One region of the Embleya sp. NPDC127516 genome, then DNA from elsewhere that is predicted to be linked to it. Evidence: riboswitches for the same ligand, from Rfam matches in the RefSeq annotation. Region 1 holds a riboswitch; the other holds the start of a gene.
What was found. Region 1 has a riboswitch for glycine ahead of gcvP (aminomethyl-transferring glycine dehydrogenase). Riboswitches for the same ligand answer to the same signal wherever they lie in the genome.
Positions count from the first base shown of each region.

Region 2: linked by a shared signal. The riboswitch ahead of gcvT (glycine cleavage system aminomethyltransferase GcvT) and the one ahead of gcvP (aminomethyl-transferring glycine dehydrogenase) in region 1 are both predicted to bind glycine.

Region 1 is NZ_JBIWJT010000002.1:248,497-252,763, forward strand. Features, by position in the region: gene ACIRL2_RS03620 (DNA polymerase IV) at 1-455, shown strand, start outside; gene ACIRL2_RS03625 (DUF4230 domain-containing protein) at 511-1,203, shown strand; glycine riboswitch at 1,252-1,348, shown strand; gene gcvP (aminomethyl-transferring glycine dehydrogenase) at 1,550-4,267, shown strand, end outside.
Region 2 is NZ_JBIWJT010000003.1:421,882-426,148, reverse strand. Features, by position in the region: gene ACIRL2_RS07110 (enhanced serine sensitivity protein SseB C-terminal domain-containing protein) at 1-66, opposite strand, end outside; gene ACIRL2_RS07105 (enhanced serine sensitivity protein SseB) at 138-854, opposite strand; gene ACIRL2_RS07100 (AAA family ATPase) at 884-1,642, opposite strand; glycine riboswitch at 1,790-1,883, shown strand; gene gcvT (glycine cleavage system aminomethyltransferase GcvT) at 2,176-3,276, shown strand; gene gcvH (glycine cleavage system protein GcvH) at 3,361-3,735, shown strand; gene glyA (serine hydroxymethyltransferase) at 3,732-4,267, shown strand, end outside.

The DNA of each region.
Region 1 (4,267 bases):
CGCTGACCCGCTCGGAGACGCTGCGCGGGCCCACCGACGACCCGGGGGTGGTGCGCGAGACGATCCGCCGGTTGGCCGCGCAGGTGGACGTCACGGGCGGCGTGCGGCTGCTGGGGGTGGGTGTCGGCGGGCTGGCCGACTTCGCCCAGCAGGACCTGTTCGGCGCGGCCGAGCCGGAGCCCGCCGAGCCGGACGAGCAGGACGAGGAAGGCGCGGAGGGAGACCGGGAGGTGCCGGTACCGGCCGCCCCGAAGCGGGTCTCCTGGTCGCCCGGTCAGGACGTGGTGCACGAGGAGTTCGGGCCCGGCTGGGTGCAGGGCAGCGGCGTCGGGCGGGTCACCGTGCGGTTCGAGGTGCCGGGTGGAAAACCGGGCCGGGTGCGCACGTTCGCGATCACCGATCCCGCGCTGCAACCGGGGGAACCGATTCCGCTGCCCGCCGCCGACGGGGGATAGCCGGGGCGATCCGGGGCAGGCGCCGGGCAGACGACTCCTCGGGGGTGTCCTCACAATGACTGATGTCAAAGAGCGGCCGGCGCGAGGGCAGGGTGCCTTCCGATCGGTTCGCCGCAGGCTCGGCCTGCCGGCCTTCCTGGTCACACTCCTGGTCGGCTTCATCGTGCTGGCCCTGGTGCTGGTCGGCTTGGTCAACCTGCTGCCCGGCAAGTTCAATCCGTTCGGCGAGACCACCAAGGACCACAGCGGACCGGTGATGCTCAAGGCCGTGCAGGATCTCAGCCGCTACGAGGCGGTCAGCGGCACCTTCCAGGTCGTGGTCGACCTGGAGAAGGACGCGAAGTTCCTGCCGGACGCGGTCCGAGGCCAACGCACGCTGTTCGTCGGCGTCGGCCAGGTGGGTGGTTTCGTGGAGTTCGGCGGGATCGGCCAGGACGCGATCCGGACCTCTCCGGACAACAAGAGCGTGACCATCAAACTCCCGCACGCGCGGCTCGCGCCCGCCGCGCTCGACCAGAAGAACAGCCACGTGATCGCCCAGGACAAGGGCCTGTTCGACCGCTTCGGCGACTTCTTCTCCAGTAATCCCGGCGACCAGCAGCAGCTCTACGTGCTGGCCACCAAGAAGATCGACGACGCGGCGAAGACCGCCGGACTGGTGGAGCGCGCGGAACGGAACACCACCGGTATGCTCCAGGGCATGATGCGCTCCCTGGGCTACACCACGACCACTGTGACGTACGCCTAGTGCGAAGCCCCTGGTGGGTGTCACGCTGATACCGTTGAAGCCGCCCATTACGTTCGCGCGGGAGAGTCCTCGTGTCGTGCACACGAGGCGCCGAAGGAGCAACTCCTCCCCGGAATCTCTCAGGCACCCGTACCGCGTGGTCGTGGGCACTCTGGAAAGCAGGATCCGCGGATGGCTCGCCGAGCCGGGTCGGATCCTCGCCGACGGTGCAAACCGCGCCCGTGGGAACCGGTCCGACCGGTCCTCCCGGGCGCGGTGAAGCTCTCAGGTACAGATGACAGAGGGGGAGGCCGGTGGACGCGCGACCCGCGTGTCCGTCCAGGAGCGATCCAGGAGGCCTTTCGCGATGACCCCGCGCACCCCTGCCCCGCGTGCTCACGCCGTACTCCCCTCCGGCCCCGGCTCGTTGACCGGCTTGGAGGCCGCGTCGCCGTTCACCGGCCGGCACATCGGTCCGGACACCGACGAGCAGGCGAAGATGCTCGCCGCGATCGGCTACGGATCCCTGGACGAGCTGACCGACGCGGCGGTGCCCGCCGCGATCCGCGCGCTGGAGGGCTTCGAGCTGCCCGCCGCGCGCAGCGAGGCCGAGGTGCTCGCCGAGCTGCGCGAGCTGGCCTCCCGCAACAGCGTGCTGACCTCGATGATCGGGCTCGGCTACCACGGCACCTTCACTCCGCCGGTGATCACCCGCAACGTGCTGGAGAACCCGGCCTGGTACACCGCCTACACGCCCTACCAGCCGGAGATCTCGCAGGGCCGGCTGGAGGCGCTGCTCAACTTCCAGACCGTGGTCACCGACCTGACCGGCCTGGACGTGGCGGGTGCCTCGCTGCTGGACGAGGCCACCGCCGCCGCCGAGGCGATGACCCTGGCCCGCCGGGCCGGGCGGGCCAAGAGCGACGTGTTCGTGGTGGACGCGGCCACGCTGCCGCAGACGATCGCGGTGGTGCGTACCCGCGCCGAAGCGCTGGGCATCGAGGTCGTGGTCGCCGACACCGCGCGGGGGCTGCCCGAGGGCGGCTGCTTCGGCGTGCTGCTGCAGTACCCCGGTGCCGACGGCCGGGTCCGCGACCTGACCCCGGTGATCGAGGCCGCGCACGCGCAGGGCGCGCTGGTGGCGGTCGCCGCCGACCTGCTCGCGCTCACCGTGCTGCGCGCGCCCGGCGCGATGGGCGCCGACATCGCGGTGGGCACCAGCCAGCGGTTCGGCGTGCCGATGGCCTTCGGCGGCCCGCACGCGGGCTACCTGGCGGTCCGCGAGAAGCTCACCCGCAGCATGCCGGGCCGGTTGGTCGGGGTGTCCGTGGACGCCGACGGCGCGCCCGCCTACCGACTCGCGCTGCAGACCCGCGAGCAGCACATCCGCCGGGAGAAGGCGACCAGCAACATCTGCACCGCGCAGGTCCTGCTGGCCGTGATGGCGGGCATGTACGCGGCCTACCACGGGCCGGACGGGCTCACCTCGATCGCGCGCCGCACGCACCGGTATGCGGCCGTGCTCGCGGCCGGACTGCGCGCGGGCGGCGTCGAGGTCGTACACGGCGACTTCTTCGACACGATCACCGCGCGGGTGCCGGGCCGGGCGGCGGACGTGCTCGCCGCGGCCCGCGCCGCCGGGATCAACCTGCGCCCGGTGGACGCCGACCACGTCGCGATCACCTGCGACGAGACCACGCTGCGGGCGCATGTCGAGGGGGTCTGGGGCGCGTTCGGGGTCACCGGTGACGTGGCCGCGCTGGACGCGGACACCGCCGACGCGCTGCCGACGGCGCTGCTGCGCGACACCGAGTTCCTGACCCACCCGGTCTTTCACACGCACCGCTCCGAGACCGACATGCTGCGCTACCTCAAGCGGCTCGCGGACAAGGACTACGCGCTGGACCGGGGGATGATCCCGCTCGGCTCGTGCACGATGAAGCTCAACGCCACGGTCGAGATGGAGCCGATCACCTGGCCCGAGTTCGCGAACCTGCACCCGTTCGCGCCGGTCGACCAGGTCGCGGGCTACCTGGAGCTGATCGACGGGCTCGCCGACTCGCTGGCCCGGATCACCGGCTACGCCAAGGTCTCGCTCCAGCCCAACGCCGGTTCGCAGGGCGAACTCGCGGGCCTGCTCGCGGTCCGCGCCTACCACCACGCCAACGGTGACACCGCCCGCGACGTGTGTCTGATCCCCTCCTCCGCGCACGGCACCAACGCGGCCAGCGCGGTGATGGCGGGCATGCGCGTCGTGGTGGTCAAGACCGGCGAGAACGGCGACGTGGACCTGGCCGACCTGCACGACAAGATCGAGCGGCACCGGGACACGCTCGCCGTGCTGATGGTGACCTACCCGTCCACGCACGGCGTGTTCGAGGAGGGCATCGAGCAGGTGTGCGCGGCGGTGCACGAGGCCGGCGGCCAGGTGTACGTGGACGGCGCGAACCTGAACGCGCTGGTCGGGCTGGCCCAGCCGGGCGGCGCGATCGGCGCGGACGTGTCGCACCTGAACCTGCACAAGACCTTCTGCATCCCGCACGGCGGCGGCGGTCCGGGCGTGGGGCCGGTCGCGGTGCGCGCGCACCTGGCGCCGTACCTGCCCAACCACCCGCTCCAGCCCACCGCGGGCCCGGAGACCGGCGTGGGGCCGATCTCCGCCGCCCCGTGGGGCTCGGCGGCGATCCTGCCGATCCCGTGGACCTACCTGCGCCTGATGGGCCCGGAGGGCCTCAAGGAGGCCACCCAGGTCGCGGTGCTGGGCGCCAACTACATCGCCAAGCGGCTCGCACCGCACTTCCCGGTGCTCTACACCGGCCCGAACGGCCTGGTCGCGCACGAGTGCATCATCGACGTGCGGGGGATCACCAAGGCCACCGGCGTCAGCGTCGACGACGTGGCGAAGCGGCTGATCGACTACGGCTTCCACGCGCCGACGATGTCCTTCCCGGTGCCCGGCACGCTGATGATCGAGCCGACCGAGAGCGAGAACCTGCGGGAGATCGACCGGTTCTGCGACGCGATGATCGCGATCAAGGGCGAGATCGACCGGGTCGCGTCCGGTGCGCTGCCCGCCGACGACAAC
Region 2 (4,267 bases), on a different contig from region 1:
CAACCGCTCGTAGGCGTCGTAACGCCCGGGTGCCACCTGGCTCAAGGCCTGCTCGACCTGGTTCACGACGTCCTCCCCGAATCCGAACCGATGTACCGATGCACCGATGTGCCGATGTCGCGCTGTCCGACGCGGGCTCAGCGCTGGTCGACGCGCAGGTAGAACGGCTGGGTCCGCTCCAGCATCCAGTCCCCCACAGGATCCTGTGCCACGTCCAGGAGCACCACGTTCACCGGCCAGGGACACGGGGCCCGGCCGAGCGCGCGCTCCAGGGCGCCGACCGCGGCCAGTCGGTCCTCCTCCTGCCAGCGGTCCAACTCGACGCCGATGAACAGGCACGGCGGGTCGTTCTCGATCACGCCCAGGCCGCGGCGGGCACTGAGCACGACCGGTACGTGGGTGAACTCGGCGGCGGCCGCGATCAGGAAGTCCATCGGCTCCTGCTCCGGCTCGTACAGCCGCACGCGCGCGCCGCGCGGGCCCGAGCCGGGCGGTCGGGCCAGCTCCAGCACGCCGGGCGGCGGGATCGGGATGCCCACCTCGCCGCCGGGGTTGACCGCGATGCCCACGTGCGGCGGCATGCCGCGGGCGAACTCGCGCATCGGCGCGACGGTGCACGCCATCGGTCCGGCGATCCGCCGGAACTCCTCCTCCGAGGAGAACACCGGGACGTACGGCCGGCCGTCGATCTCGGTGGTGGGCAGGGTCAGTTCGCTGTCGGCCGGGTTGCCGCCCTCGGGCAGCGGCACCCATACGTCCGCCTCGGCCAAAGCCTCGAAGAGGGCCTCGGCCCGGGACGGATCGCGCATCGCCGCGACGAGCGCGCTCTCCACGGGATTGGCCGGGAACGGCATGGTGGTGCTCCTCTGGTGTCCGCCGCAGTTTACTTCTCGCCCGATTGCCGTCGCCGGGACTGTCCCGGTACGGGGTCTGCGAAAACGATCCGGCCCAGGTGCCCGGCGGCCGATCGGTCGAGCAGCACGCACGAGGTGAAGCCGCCCGGAGCCGAAGCCAGGGTGGGTCCCGCGTCCAGCCACGGCGACAGCCGGCCGAGCAACTCGCGCCATTCGCGGTGGTGCCGGGCGAACACCGGTGTGGACACCCCGCGCCCGCGTTCGCGCTGGCCGGAAAGCGCCTGTCGGGCGGTCACGTCCAGGAGCAGCGCGTGCGCGGAGCTGCCGCGCCGACGGGCCGCGAGCACCAGCACCCGGCGCAGGATCGGGTTGCGGCCGCTGTCGTGCACGACCACCGCACCGGGGCCGCGCAGTGCCCGGGCCACCTCGCCGTAGTGGGAGAGCCGCACCAGCGGCCGGTAGATCCGGTAGGGGATCCGCCCCGCCCGTACCGCCCAGCGGGCCCGGACCAGATCGGCGTCCAGGACGGCGACCCCGGCCCCGGGCGTGACCACGCGCGCGAGCAGCGTGCTCTTGCCGGCTCCCGGCAGGCCGGTGACCACGAGCACGCACGATGCCGGATAGGCCAGGACGTCCACGATCCGGTCGCCGATCCCCTCCCCCGCCCGATCACGCTCCTCCCGGAGGTCGTGCACGGACCGGGGGGTCAACACGCCGCCCGTCGCGGCGCCGGTATGCGCCCCCGCCGAGTCCGTCTCCACGAGTCCTCCCCTTGTCACAACCGTCATGCCCTGCGCATGGTGTCGCACCCATGGGTGCGCGCGCGTCCCGGTGATCCCTCGGACTCCGCGGGGCCCGGTCCCGGCGAGGTCCCGGTCCCGGCGGGGGATTGACGTCACGCGCTAGCATGCCGGGCACAACCTCATAACGGCCGTCGACCCCACGCGGAAGAGTCCTCGCCCACGAGCGGGGCGCCGAAGGAGCAACTCCTCCCCGGAATCTCTCAGGCACCGATACCGCATGGGTCAGGCACTTCTGGAAAGCAACCACACCGCAGGTGTGGTTCACCCACGGTGCAAATCGCGAGTTCGACGCGATGAAGCTCTCAGGTTCCGATGACAGAAGGGGAGGGCACCCCACTTTTCGACCGACTCTGGTCGAAAAGGGCTGAAAGCCGTGGCAGGGAGCCCCCTTTGTTGTCGTATTCGCCGCAGTACCCGTCACCTTCCGCGCCGGCCGAGCGCGCGGCCGTTCGCCATGCCCGCGACCGGCCCGCGCCCTTGGCGTGTTCCCGCCGGCGCCCCCTCGAAGGAGCCTTCGCATGACCACCGACCGCCGGACCCCGCTCGACGCCGTGCACGACGCGCTCGGGGCCACGATGACCGACTTCGCCGGTTGGCGGATGCCGCTCCGGTACGGGAGCGAGCGCGACGAGCACACCGCGGTGCGCACCACGGCCGGTCTGTTCGACCTCACCCACATGGGCGAGATCGAGGTCACCGGCCCGGACGCCGCCCGCGCGCTCGACCACGCCCTGGTCGGTTTCGTGTCGAAGATCGGGATCGACCGCGCCCGGTACACGATGATCTGCACCGAAGAGGGCGGCATCGTCGACGACCTGATCGTCTACCGGCTGGGCGACGAGCACTTCGTGGTGGTGGCCAACGCGTCCAACGCCGACGTGGTCGCGGGCAGCCTGGCGTACCGCTCGGAGAAGTTCGACGCCACCGTGCGCGACGCGTCCGAGGAGTACACGCTGCTCGCCGTGCAGGGCCCCACGTCGACCGCGATCGTCGGCTCGCTCACCGACGCCGACCTGCCCGCGCTCAAGTACTACGCGATCCTGCGCACCGAGGTCGCCGGCGTGCCCGTACTGCTCGCGCGCACCGGCTACACCGGCGAGGACGGCTTCGAGCTGTTCGCCGCGCCCGGCGACGCGGTCGCGCTGTGGGAGGCCCTGCTGACCGCCGGCAAGCCGCACGGCCTGGTGCCGGCCGGCCTGTCCTGCCGCGACACGCTGCGCCTGGAGGCGGGCATGCCGCTGTACGGCCACGAGTTGACCCGGGACACCACCCCGTACGAGGCCAACCTGGGCCGGGTGGTCCGGCTGGACAAGCCCGAGGACTTCGTCGGGCGCGACGCGCTGGCCGCCGCGCAGGAGGACGTGCGCCGCACGCTGGTCGGTCTCACCTCGCCGGGCAAGCGGGTCCCGCGTGCGGGCTACCCGGTGGTGGACGCGGAGACCGGCGAGAAGGTTGGCGAGGTCACCTCCGGCGCACCCTCGCCCACGCTCGGCGTGCCGATCGCGATGGCGTACGTGAGCACGGACCGGGCCGAACCGGGCACACGCCTGGCCGTGGACATCCGCGGCAAGGCCGAGCCGGTCGAGGTGGTCGCACTGCCGTTCTACAAGCGGGGCTGAGGTCGGCCGACCCGCCGACCGGAACAAACCATCACAAAAACACCTGAGGGACAGACCCTCCGCATTCGAATGGAGAATGGACCCGTGCACGCACCCCAGCACCTGCGCTACAGCAAGGAACACGAGTGGCTCGACGAGGCGGCCTCCCCCGCCCTCGTCGGCATCACCCAGCACGCGGCCGACGCGCTCGGCGACGTGGTGTTCGTCCAGCTTCCCGAGGTCGGCCAAGCGGTCGTCGCCGGTGAGCCGTGTGGCGAGTTGGAGTCCACGAAGTCGGTCAGCGACATGTACGCGCCGGTCTCCGGCGAGGTCGTCGAGATCAACGACGCGGTCGCCGAGGACCCCGCCCTCGTGAACTCCGACCCCTTCGGGACGGGCTGGTTGTTCAAGGTGCGCATCGACGGCGAGGCCGAGGGCCTGCTGTCGGCCGACGAATACGCCGCGTTCTGCGGCGAATGATCGAGATCGACCCGATCGAGGAGCTGACAACCGTGACGATCCTGGACCGTCCGCTGAGCGAGGTGGACCCGCAGGTCGCCGCCGCCGTCACCGACGAGCTGCACCGCCAGCAGAACACCCTGGAGATGATCGCCTCCGAGAACTTCGCCCCCGTGGCGGTGCTGGAGGCGCAGGGTTCCGTCCTGACCAACAAGTACGCCGAGGGCTACCCCGGCCGGCGCTACTACGGCGGCTGCGAGCACGTCGACGTCGTCGAGCAGCTCGCCATCGACCGGGTCAAGGAGCTCTTCGGCGCCGAGGCCGCCAACGTGCAGCCGCACTCGGGCGCGTCCGCGAACGCCGCCGCGATGTTCGCGCTGCTCACCCCCGGCGACACGATCCTGGGCCTGGACCTGGCCCACGGCGGCCACCTCACCCACGGCATGCGGATCAACTTCTCCGGCAAGCTCTACAACGTGGTCGCCTACCACGTCGACGAGAAGGCCCACCGGGTCGACATGGAGGAGGTCGAGCGCCTGGCCAAGGAGCACCG